DNA from 4 places in the Pectobacterium parmentieri genome. Region 2 is predicted to be linked to each of the others. Evidence: predicted binding sites of a transcription regulator. Region 2 holds the regulator's gene; each other region holds the start of a gene.
The links. Region 2 encodes CRP, which controls carbon source genes, mostly activating them, when cyclic AMP is high. Its sites were predicted from a motif close to ATGTGANNNNNNTCACAT; they were not measured.
Positions count from the first base shown of each region.

Region 1 (3,168 bases), 960 kb from region 2:
CGCAACATGCCACGATGGCGAATGGCACCAGAAAACGGCTCACCACCTGCCACGAACGCAGGGCCACCAGCGACAATCGCCGCCGTCATAACTGCCGTATTCGGGGTCCCCAATTGCAGGTGAAACCCCAGGAACAGGGAAAGTACGACGGCAAAGGTCAGCTTAAAAGCAAAGCGAAAGCGCGCAAGCTGTGGTGTCGTAAAGAATAGGGGGTCTGCCAACAACGAGGTTTTCATCATCGCCTCACTTAACCGAACTCACGCAGGCGATAGAAAAGGCTGATGAGCAGCGAAGGCCTTTTGTCATTGTTGACCTGCTCGCCAGTAATCAACACCGTCGCGGTAGTGCCCGCCGGATAGAGGTCACCCATTTGACGATCCAGGCGAATTTTCACCGGCACGCGCTGTGCCAAACGCACCCACTCCAAGTTGGAATCTACATTTGCCAAGCCTTTCGTATTTGCACTGTTGCTGTTGTTATTGACCCCAGCCGCTACGCTATCCACCGTGCCGTAAAATATCTTTTCGCTACCGAGTGGGGTAATTTCCGCACGATAACCGCGGCGCACGCCTTCAAGCTTGGTCTCTTCCATGTATGCCAGCAGGTAGAACGAATCCTTTTTCACCAGTGCCACTACCGTGTTACCACGCTCGATAAACTCGCCGTTTTGCACATGCAGATTGGTGAGCCAGCCGTCGGCCGGGGCACGTACCACGGTACGTTCCAGTTCCAATTTCGCCAGTACCAATACTGCCTGCGCTTTAGCAAGCTGGTGCGTTGCGGTTTCCAATGCGTTACTGGACTGATCGATATTTTCCTGCGACATCGCACTGACGCCCAATCGCGCCCGACGACCTGACTCTCGGCGTTTTTCCGTCACCAGCGCCTGATAGTAGGCGACATCGGCTTCCGCCTGCGTCACAGCCTGCTTGTAGCGCGGCTGATCGATAACAAACAACACATCACCTTTATTCACCAGTTGATTGTCCGTAACGCGCACATCCGTCAATAACCCACTGACATCCGATGCAATCGCCACCACATCTGCAGTGAACTTGGCATCACGCGTCCAGGGCGATTCGGTATAAAACGCCCAGACACGAAAAATGGCCACAATTGCACACAGCGCAACGGCTAGCGTGATGGCCATACGGCTCAATTTTTTAGCCAGCGTAGCCTGCCGTCTAAACAAGGTTAAAAAGAAATTTTTCACAGACGCCTCACAGGCCGTAACGGAACAGTAAATAGAATAAGCAGCAGAACAGCGCGCTGTTAAACAGCGCCGGATGCCAAACGAAATCATAGATACCCGTCGGTAGCAGTAGGCGGTTCACGACAAAGAACAGGGTCAACGACACCAGCAAGACAAAAAATATGGGGGGAAATGACAGCCCGAACAACACCATAACTGGGAGTGAACTCATCCTCTTTTCCTTTTTCTCGTAGATAGCGGTAACGAACAAGTGTGCTACCAGGTAGTAAATTATGTCGTGCGGCTCCATTGCGTCGTGCTGACGTTCTGCATTGACAACAGGGCCTCATCCCGCAGGCTGACGGCCAACGAAGGAGATAGCGTTAAACTGATGAGTAGCGATATCAGCAGGGGGCTGACTAGCGATGGGAAATCAGTGTATTACTCTCTATTGGGTAAATAATCATAATCATTGGATAGTCTTGGGTGGACAATGCTCCACCCGACACCAACGGATAGGCTATATTATGAATACTTATTATCGCCTTATCTACATAGTGTGATCTAAATCACTTTTAAGCCAGAGTGAATAATGGAAAGACTAAAAAGTATGTCAGTGTTTGCTCGCGTGGTGGAATGTGGTTCTTTTACCGCCGCCGCCCGCCAGTTGCAGATGAGCGTATCCGCCGTCAGCCAGACCGTCAGCAAGCTTGAAAATGAACTACAAGTTAAGCTGCTGAACCGCAGCACGCGCAGCATTGGGCTGACGGAAGCGGGAAAAATTTACTATCACGGCTGTCGCCGCATGCTGCATGAAGCTCATGAAGTACACGAACAACTTTATGCCTTTAACAACACGCCGATCGGCACGCTGCGCATCGGCAGTTCTTCCACCATGGCGCAGCATGTGTTGTCCACCATGACCGCCAAGATGCTAAAAGAATATCCCGGTTTGTCCGTCAATCTGGTTGCTGGCATCCCCGCTCCCGACCTGATCGCCAACGGCTTAGATATCGTTATCCGTGTCGGCCCGCTGCAGGATTCCGGCCTGTTCTCGACGCGTCTGGGTTCAATGCCGATGGTGGTCTGTGCCGCGAAAAGTTATCTGGCGCAACACGGTACGCCGGAGAAACCGACAGATATGGGGAATTTTTCCTGGCTGGAATACAGTGTACGACTCGATAGCGAATTCGAACTAATCGCACCGGAAGGCATTTCGACCCGCATCACACCACAGGGGCGCTTTGTCACTAACGACCCGCAAACGCTGGTGCGCTGGCTCAAGACAGGGGCAGGTATCGCGTATGTTCCGCTCATGTGGATCGTGGACGAAATCAATCGCGGCGAAATAGAGATTCTGTTCAACCGCTACCACTCCGACCCGCGTCCGGTTTACGCGCTTTACACCCGTAAGGACAATCTGCCGCTAAAAGTGCAGGTCTGCATTAACTACATGACGGAATACTTCAAAAACGTCGCTCTGATCTATCAAGGTTATAGTGAGAATGATAGCGAGGACAAAAAACCGCGCTCATAAAGCGCGGTTTTAACCGGGGGATCAGAACAAATTACGCGGTCCCGCCGACAGTCAGGCTTTCCAGCTTCAGCGTAGGCTGACCAACACCGACTGGCAGGCTTTGCCCTTCTTTGCCGCATACGCCGACACCTTTATCCAGCGCCAGATCGTTGCCGACCATCGAGATCTGCTGCATTGCTTCAATGCCAGAGCCAATCAGCGTCGCGCCCTTGACCGGCGTGGTAATCCGACCTTTTTCGATCAGGTAGGCTTCGGATGTCGAGAAAACGAATTTACCAGAGGTGATATCAACCTGACCGCCGCCAAAGTTTGGCGCATACAGGCCGTATTCGACACTGGAGATAATCTCTTCCGGTGTGGATTTTCCAGCCAGCATGTAGGTGTTGGTCATACGTGGCATCGGTAGATGCGCATAAGATTCGCGGCGACCGTTGCCCGT
Region 1 covers NZ_CP015749.1:3,748,793-3,751,960, forward strand. Annotated here, with positions in the region: gene aaeB (p-hydroxybenzoic acid efflux pump subunit AaeB) at 1-236, opposite strand, end outside; gene aaeA (p-hydroxybenzoic acid efflux pump subunit AaeA) at 248-1,150, opposite strand; gene aaeX (p-hydroxybenzoic acid efflux pump operon protein AaeX) at 1,221-1,424, opposite strand; gene aaeR (HTH-type transcriptional activator AaeR) at 1,785-2,729, shown strand; gene tldD (metalloprotease TldD) at 2,761-3,168, opposite strand, start outside.
Region 1: a site for CRP is predicted at 1,750-1,767, ahead of aaeR (HTH-type transcriptional activator AaeR). Genes of this name have one in related genera too.

Region 2 (3,168 bases):
CGATATCCTGTTCTATGAAGGGCTGCATGGTGGCGTGGTCACCGATCAAAACGACGTGGCACAGCATGTCGATTTGCTCGTCGGCGTGGTACCGATCGTCAACCTGGAGTGGATCCAAAAGCTGATTCGTGACGTCAATGAACGTGGTCATTCGCGTGAAGCGGTGATGGATTCCGTCGTCCGCTCTATGGAAGACTACATCACCTACATCACGCCACAGTTTTCTCGCACACACATCAACTTCCAGCGCGTCCCCACCGTGGACACCTCCAACCCGTTTGCTGCCAAGTCAATCCCCTCACTGGATGAAAGTTTCGTCGTCATCCACTTTCAGGGATTGGATAATATTGATTATCCCTATCTGCTCGCCATGTTGCAGGGGGCGTTTATCTCCCACATCAACACGTTGGTCGTCCCCGGCGGAAAAATGGGGCTAGCGATGGAGCTAATCATGGCACCGCTGGTGCAGCGGCTGATAGAAGGGAAAGCCATCGAATAAGCAAAGCTGGGCACGGTGAGAACGTGCCCGAGGATAATACCAATCGTTTATGCATCGAGATACTCGGGCCGTCCACCGGGGTGAGGCCTCCCTACGAGAACCTCCCCCCCGGTGTTTCTCCTAATAACGGGCTCAAGTGAGCAGAATTAGTGCCCAGAGGAAGGAACTATGCCAGCGCTCTAATTTCGTGACTGTGCGTCACTTCAACGGCTTTGCCCAGCATCAATGCCACGGAGCAGTATTTTTCCGCTGATAGGGCAACCGCCCGCTCAACGACGTTATCGGTCAACCCTTTCCCCGTCACAATAAAATGCAGATTGATATGGGTAAATAAACGCGGCGCTTCAGAGCGGCGTTCCGAGGTTAATTTCACCTCACAATCTGCCACATCGTTGCGGCCTTTTTGCAGAATTGAAACCACATCAATCGCGCTGCATCCCCCTACGGACATCAACACCATTTCCATCGGACTAGGCGCTTTATCGCCAGAATTACCGTCCATCAATATCTGGTGCCCTGATGCCGATTCGCCCAAAAACGTTAAGCCTTCAACCCATTTTACCCGAGCCTGCATGATGCCTCTCCACTAAAATTTTTTTGAAAATTTATATCGTTACTGTACAAAAACCAGCGTTAATCAGAGCTTTGTCATGCTGAAGCGAGACAACACAAGACACATCATTAAAGCTGTGTTAAAACAAAAATAGAATAGACCTTTTCTGGACAAACCCAGAAACGAAGAAGATGATGACGTAGCCAGACATACCCAGCCACGTTTACGGTGCGGCAAGGTAGCAACCGGAAAATCAAGGGTACAGTGGTTCCAGTATATTCCCTGACGTCATTCTGCCTAGACTGAATTTTATTTTTTTAGCAGTTAAACACGCCGTACAGGGAACTCTGACCCCTGTAATTTGCGCAGTGAATTACAACAGAGGATGATAGCGAATGGTTCTCGGCAAACCGCAGACAGACCCAACTCTCGAATGGTTCCTTTCCCATTGTCATATCCACAAGTATCCATCGAAGAGCACGCTGATTCACCAAGGTGAAAAAGCAGAAACGCTTTACTACATCGTGAAAGGCTCTGTCGCAGTGCTAATCAAAGATGAAGAAGGCAAGGAAATGATTCTTTCCTACCTCAATCAGGGCGATTTTATTGGTGAGCTAGGCCTGTTTGAAGAAGGTCAGGAGCGCAGTGCCTGGGTTCGGGCAAAAACTGCCTGTGAAGTGGCTGAAATTTCATACAAAAAATTCCGTCAACTCATCCAGGTTAACCCGGACATCCTCATGCGCCTGTCTGCGCAAATGGCAAACAGACTTCAGGTGACTTCAGAAAAAGTCGGCAACCTCGCCTTCCTTGATGTGACTGGCCGTATCGCCCAAACATTACTCAACCTGGCCAAACAACCTGATGCCATGACACATCCGGATGGCATGCAAATTAAAATTACCCGTCAGGAAATTGGGCAAATCGTTGGCTGCTCGCGTGAAACCGTGGGCCGCATTCTGAAAATGTTAGAAGACCAGAATCTGATCTCTGCACACGGTAAAACGATCGTCGTTTACGGCACTCGCTAAATCCCTGTCGCGGTACCCTACCAATAAAAAAGCGTGAAGCCTCGGCCTCACGCTTTTTTTATGGCGAGTTTTCTGCTCGTCACCCCACGCGCCGTCGCAAGCGACGTTGAAAAACGTTCCCTACGTTTTTTATGGCGTGCCATCCCTGGCCGCCCCCCTGCGGGCCGTCGCAAGCGACGTTGAAAAACGTTCCCTACGTTTTTTTATCGCTGCTATTTTAAGAGCGTAACTCAGTTTCCTGCGTTAACGACCTGCGCAACAGCGTTGGCGAATTTCGCCATCCCCTGTGCAATATCATCTTCATCAATGATCAAAGACGGCACAAAACGGATGACGTTCGGACCCGCCATCAACACCATCAGCCCCTGTGCCGTTGCGGCAGCCAGAAATTCGCCCGCACGGCCATGCCACTGCGGTTTCAGTTCGGCCCCCAACAGCAGCCCCATACCACGTACCTGATCAAACACACCGTACTGCTGGTTGATTTTCTCAAGTTCACTAACAAAGCGATCGTGACGATCTGCTACGCCCGACAGCACTTCCGGCGTATTGATGATATCCAGCGCGGCTTCTGCCACCGCACAGGCCAGCGGATTGCCGCCATAGGTCGTTCCGTGTACCCCAACCGTCATGGCCGATGCGATCTCTTCCGTCGTCAGCATCGCGCTAATAGGGAAACCACCGCCCAACGCTTTAGCGGTTGTCAGGATATCCGGCGTAATCCCATAGTGCATATAGCTGAATAATTTACCGGTACGCCCCATCCCGCTCTGCACTTCATCAAACACCAACAGCGCTTTATGTTGATCGCACAACTCACGAACGCCCTGCAAAAACTCAGGCGTAGCGGGTGTAATACCGCCCTCTCCCTGAATCGGCTCCAGCACAACCGCGCAGGTGTGATCGTCCATCACTGCTTTAACCGCAGCCAGATCGTTGAATGGTACGTGCACAATATCGGCAGGCTTAGGCCCGAAACCATCGGCATACTTAGGTTGTCCGCCAACTGAAACGGTGAACAGCGTGCGACCATGGAATGCATTGTAGAAGGCGATGATCTTGGTTTTATACGGACTATGGCGTTTAAC
Region 2 covers NZ_CP015749.1:4,705,223-4,708,390, reverse strand. Annotated here, with positions in the region: gene A8F97_RS21355 (phosphoribulokinase) at 1-499, shown strand, start outside; gene A8F97_RS21350 (OsmC family protein) at 666-1,073, opposite strand; gene crp (cAMP-activated global transcriptional regulator CRP) at 1,448-2,080, shown strand; gene argD (bifunctional acetylornithine/succinyldiaminopimelate transaminase) at 2,311-3,168, opposite strand, start outside.

Region 3 (3,168 bases), 2.2 Mb from region 2:
CCAACATCAACAGACGCGTCTTTGTTAAATGCATAGGTCGTACCTGCGCTTAACCAGAAACGGTCTTGATCGGGGATGGAAATGGAACGTTTATCTGCCGGAACAGGGCTGTCATCAAATGCGATACCGCTACGGAACGTCCAGTTATCGTCATGATAGTAGGTGGTGCCGAGTGCGATACGGTAGGCATCACGGAAGCCTTCCTCTTTCTGGAACAGCGTATTACCATTGCTACCTGTCGCTTTCAGTTCCTGGAAATGGCTCCAACTGGTGTAGGTCAGGCTGTAATGCACCGCCCATTTAGGTGCTACTCGGTGGTAGGCGGAGGCTTCCCACATTTCCGGCAGGTTCAGCGTCAGCTTACCGGGAATTGTTGCCCCCCCTGTCCCGACAGGTGTTCCTGGGAGGCCCGCAGGGATATTACTGCGGTAATCACCATCGAAGTCGATGTCGACTTTGGAACGGTAGGTCAGGCCGAAGCGATTGTTTTCATCCACTTCATACAGGATACCGGCATTCCAGCCGTAGCCCCACTCTTTACCTTCCATGTGAACCAGTTCTGAAGATGGGCCTGCGACTACGCCTTGCAAACCACCAGACGGTACTCCGTTAATGACGGGAGGAATGTTTGCCAGTTCACCAGCGCGACGAACAATCTTAGCATCGGCATAGACCGCATTGAGGCCCAGACCAAAGCTGAAATGTTGATTCAGGCGATATGCAGCGCTCAGGTTCAGGTTTGATGTCAACAGGTCGGTCTCTCCGCCGATAGAACCTGCTGCATAGTTATCATTAAATTTAGTCGCCAGACCATAGTTAGTGGTGGCGGAAGCACCAATCGCCCACTGTTCGTTAAGCGGCATGATGAAATGCAGGTTAGGTACCCAGGCATGTGGTGCGATGTTTTTGGCGCTGGTGTTCTGCCCTGGGACTTGGGAGTTTTTCCCCTGAACATCAATATCCGGGTTGATATAAGTGACGCCACCGGAGAATGAAGGGCGGTCAAACATGGTCATGGTTGCCGGGTTACGGCTGCCAGAGGTCGCATTGTCGGCTACGGCACCTTCACCAGAAAACGCGCGTCCCAGACCCGATGATGAATATTCATTAAGCTGGAAACCAGCCGCGGACACATTTGCTGAAAACAGGGCCACCGCAACAGCAATTGTGGATTGTTTGAACAGGTTTTTCTGGCTCATGACCAAAACCTCTTTATATGCTTGTTATTTAACGTTGTTACACGGGGTAACAAGGGACGCGCATTGTAGGGGGCGCACTCAGCCTGACAAATCAGACCAGTTGCCAAAGTATAAGTTGGGAATACGATAATGTTGCATTTGTGTGTTCTAAATATTTCCAAAATGATGCAGTAATTAGATCTACTTAACGTTTTGGTTAATTTGTGTGAGGAAGTATTACGCGATCTTTACTGCCTAATAACACTTTAATGTGACTGATATCACTAAAATTACTGGCTGGCATGAAGTGCTGGTACTGCTTTAGCATGAAGGAGTAAAATATAAGGAAGATAGAAATATTTGAACTGGATCAAATCTCCCGCGTCTTAAGAGGAAAGCATCATGACGAACGTAATCAATAAATGCAGTGCTGAAGAAACCGCAGCCTGCTGTTGTGTCGATGTCGGCACCATCATGGATAATACGGATTGCACGGCGTCTTACAGTAAAGTGTTCGGCGATCGTTCTGATGCAGAGGTGGCACTCACTGCTCTGACGGCAAAAGCGCGCGCGGTAGAATCCGAACCTTGCGACATCACCAGTACGCTGGAAGAGGTAGACGGCGGTGTGAAACTGGACATCGATTTTACATTTAGTTGTCAGGCTGAAACGATGATTTTCCAGCTCGGCCTGCGTTAATTTTTGTGTTGGCAGGAGCCTTTTCCTGGCTCCTGTTGGCTGTTTCTTGTCTTGCCCTAACAAATCGCCTGACCCCTGTTTTTCCCCTCCGCTTTTTGCCATTTATTCATCTTTGTTCGCAGCGACGTGCATGTTCTTCACACTTTTATGTTGCGCAGCTTTGCGTAATGTAACTATCTGGTTAACAATGAAATCAGGTCAGACCTGTTGTGCGCGTACTCTACTTTCGGTTAACAGGAGCGTTTATGAGCGAGGTATTACCTCTGATAACCCGCCGTGGCGATCGCATTGCGTTCGTGAGCGGATTACGCACCCCATTTGCCCGGCAGGCAACGGCCTATCATGGCGTACCTGCCATTGAGTTAGGCAAACTCGTCACCAGTGAATTACTGGTTCGAACGGGTATCGATCCTGAACTGATCGAGTTATTGGTGTTCGGACAGGTGGTCCAAATGCCTGAAGCGCCGAATATCGCCAGAGAGATTGTGCTCGGTACGGGTATGAGCGTGCATACCGATGCGTATAGCGTTTCACGCGCCTGTGCCACCAGCTTTCAGGCCGTCGCCAATGTAGCGGAAAGTATTATGGCAGGCACGGTGGAAGTCGGTATTGCCGGGGGGGCGGACTCCTCTTCCGTACTGCCCATTGGTGTCAGCAAAGCTTTGGCCAGAACACTGGTGGATATGAACAAGGCCCGAACGCTGGGCCAGAAGTTGAAGCTATTAAGTGGCCTGCGTCCGAAAGACTTGCTGCCGGTTGCGCCCGCCGTGGCGGAGTATTCCACCGGGTTGCGCATGGGCGATACCGCTGAACAGATGGCAAAAACCTACGGCATCACACGTGAAGAGCAGGATGAGTTGGCGCACCGCTCGCACAAGCTGGCAGCACAGGCTTGGGAATCGGGTGTGCTGCGGGACGAAGTGATGACGGCGTATGTCCCTCCTTATGAGAAAGCACTGAGTGAAGACAACAACGTGCGCCACGATTCGGCCTTAGAGCAGTATTCGCGTTTACGTCCGGCGTTCGATCGTCGGCATGGCACGGTGACGGCAGCGAACAGTACGCCACTAACGGATGGTGCGGCGGCGGTTTTGATGATGAGTGAATCTAAGGCTAAAAGCCTGGGACTTACGCCGTTAGGCTACCTGCGCAGCTATGCATTCAGCGCCATCGGCGTGCAGCGTGATATGTTGTTGGGGCCGGCTTATGCGTCCCCGCTTGCGCTGGCAAGGGCGGGTGTAGCACTGGCCGACCTGACGCTCATTGATATGCACGAAGCCTTTGCCGCCCA
Region 3 covers NZ_CP015749.1:2,549,731-2,552,898, reverse strand. Annotated here, with positions in the region: gene fadL (long-chain fatty acid transporter FadL) at 1-1,199, opposite strand, end outside; gene A8F97_RS11565 (YfcZ/YiiS family protein) at 1,581-1,877, shown strand; gene fadI (acetyl-CoA C-acyltransferase FadI) at 2,123-3,168, shown strand, end outside.
Region 3: a site for CRP is predicted at 1,537-1,554, ahead of A8F97_RS11565 (YfcZ/YiiS family protein). Genes of this name have one in related genera too.

Region 4 (3,168 bases), 1.9 Mb from region 2:
TGCGGTAAGGTCAACTCTTTACCCAGCATCTTCTGGATCAGGGTTTGTTTCATGACAAACTGACTAACCAGCAGGGCAATGGCAAACAACGTGTAGATGATGGTTACTTTCCATTTGATAAACAGATCGTTATGGAACACCAGCGTTAGAGAACCAAAAACGACGACCATCGCAAAAGTGACCAGCGTCATTTTCTCTATTTTGCGGTACATCACCCAAGTGATCGCGAGTGACAACGCTGTTGCCGCAATTAATGCACCTGAAGCCACATAGATGTCATAAAGTTTGTAGAAAGCAAAAAAAACGACCAACGGTATAAAATCAAGAAGTTGCTTCATTATATCAATCCATCACTCAACAGTGTCGTAGTCATAACCCGCAAGAGTTATCCGATAGCTCACGCCATTATCCTTTATTGTGGATCACCATTCCCGAGATATTGTAATAATTTGCAGAGAATTACGATTGGGGTGGTAGCGGATCTGCGAAGCCTATGTCAGTTCGTTGTGACATAGGCAGGGCGCAACGATTAAGCGCGCAGCAGCATATAAAGGCGGAATAGATAAATGAGCAGGATAGCGGAAATCAGGTTGCCGAGCCCATTTAGCACTACGGCCATTACCGTTGGTGATGAAATCGGTAACAAGGATACGAGTAACAAGATAACGATCTTCGTTAGCATCCACGTCACAATCGCAGAGGCGGTAATGCGTAAATTATCGTAAGCCAACCTGGCGCTGAGTTTTATCGCATGAAACACGCCACTTTTATCTGCCACCATAATCACGGGAGACAAACATAATGCAATCGCCAGTAAAATACCGGGAACAATAAAAAGTACTATGCCGAGTGGGATGAGAAAAGTGCAGAGTAAGAGAAAAATAAACAATTTAAGTAAAAACGGTGTAGATGCCCCAATAGCACGTAGCGCACTGGTTCGTTGCCCGTTAGAAACCAACTGGATCAACATTAATACCCCGCCGACCAGTAACGAGTTGCCCACTAATGTAGAAAAAATATCGGCTGCCGAAATTTTCAGTAACACGTTTTTCTGTTCAGGCGTCAGTTGCTGGACCAGGTCCATCAAGCCGAGCTTGGCTGAAGCTGGAAAGTCATCATTAATGGAATGTAGCAAAATCTGTAATTCATCCACTGAGGGCAAAAAGACGTTATTCATGATGACAGTAATGAATGCCGTTAACAGTGACATCATTAAGATGCTGATGAACTGGTTGCGGGTAAAATTCATTGCGTCACGGTATAGCGCGTTGGCCGTGATAGGCATGCAGGCTCCTTGAAAAATAAATCGACAGAAAGAACTTAACTTACGATTGTAACCTGTTAATTCGTACTGTGGCACCCCATCAACGATGCAATGCTGCTTTTCCCTTCACGGCGGATCAATGTGGCATGGTTACCAATAGTGATTTTCCTTGTCACCGATGACGCGTTTTATTGGTCGTGTTGTCTTTTTTGATTTAGATCAATTCCATGAATTTTAATTGGTTAGTGATAAATGATTTGGTTCAGTTTGGACGTAAAACCTTTAAAGGATGTGATCTGGCTTTAAACAATAATACCTACTTAGAGGTATATTTTGCTCGGAATTTAAACCATGCAAATGGAGTGGGTAATGAAAAAAACATCTTTCTTCTGGTTGGCAGCGACGTTTATGCCGGTATTTGTGCAGGCGCATCAAGCGGGTGATTTCATTGTTCGGGCAGGAACGACTACCGTGCGTCCTGCTGAAAGCTCGGACAACGTGCTGGGGTTGGGGGAGTTTCAGGTTAGCAACAATACTCAGTTGGGTCTGACTTTCAGCTATATGGTAACGGACAATATTGGTGTTGAATTGCTCGCCGCCACACCGTTCAAACACAAAGTTGGTACACCGGGTACAGGCACTATTGCGGAAGTTAAACACCTGCCACCATCACTGGTAGCACAATACTATTTTGGTGATGCTCAAGATAAATTACGTCCCTATTTGGGCGTTGGCCTGAACTACACGATGTTCTTCGATGAGAAATTTAATGATACGGGGAAAGGTGCTGGTCTGAGCGATCTGAGCCTGAAGAATTCCTGGGGTGTTGCTGCTCAGGCTGGATTGGATTACAACCTGGATAAAAACTGGTTGCTCAATATGTCCGTGTGGTGGATGGATATTGATACCGATGTGAAATTTAAAGCCGGTAACGATCAGCAAAGTATTCATACTAAACTTGATCCATGGGCCTTTATGTTTGGCGTGGGCTATCGTTTCTGATCTGGTGTGGTGATTAAATGTGAAGAATAAAAAACGGCGACGTTAATAACGTCGCCGTTTTTATAGACAGGAAATAACAAACCAATAAAAATGACGCTATTTACTATTAAATCTATTTCTACATGGCATTAGCCATTAGAAACTGTACTGTACACCAACACGGTAGCGAGTTTGGCGCTCGTCAGTGGTAGTACTACCTTTGACGTTACCTACCTGTGCATAAGGTGTCCAATTTTTGTCTAATTTGTAAGCCAGTTTAATATCGTGGCTAATTTCATAATTCTCGCTATCAGACAAATACCAAGTAGCGCCTGCTTTGTTGTTTTTGTTGTATTCGAGTTCGTATTCAACCACGAAGTTCGCTGGCAGTTTATAACCCAGCGTGCTGGTGATGGTATAACCAGTGATATCGGTAGGGTTTGTCACGCTTGATTTACCAATATCACCACTTACGCGAAGGTAAGATGCACGATAGCGCAGGCCATAATACAGCGAATCGGTAATATTCGCTGTACCTTTGATGTAAGGACGATAGTTGTTGCTAGTAGAATTGGAAACCAGATTCAGGCCGCCTTCCAATCCAAAGGTTTTATTGAATTTATACAGGTAGCTGGCGGTGACTTCGGTGCCGTTGCTGACGGTTTCATTATACGGTTTATTGGGGGTTTTGTCGTTGCTTGCTTGACCCCATTTACCTTCCATTGATAGGCCAAAACCGTTGTCAAAACGGTGGGACATCAGCAGGCGATCTTTGTGATCGGCTGACTTGGTATCCTTCATTTCATGACGGTAGTCAATCGTAACAGCCATGGAGCTTAAGCTGATTAAGGAGGTTACCATCATCGTCAAAATTTTAACTTTCATTTTATTATCCCATGTTGAAGAGAATTATTATTTAAAAA
Region 4 covers NZ_CP015749.1:1,615,984-1,619,151, reverse strand. Annotated here, with positions in the region: gene A8F97_RS07150 (septation protein A) at 1-338, opposite strand, end outside; gene A8F97_RS07145 (YciC family protein) at 530-1,285, opposite strand; gene ompW (outer membrane protein OmpW) at 1,634-2,266, shown strand; gene A8F97_RS07135 (oligogalacturonate-specific porin KdgM family protein) at 2,402-3,130, opposite strand.
Region 4: a site for CRP is predicted at 1,472-1,489, ahead of ompW (outer membrane protein OmpW). Genes of this name have one in related genera too.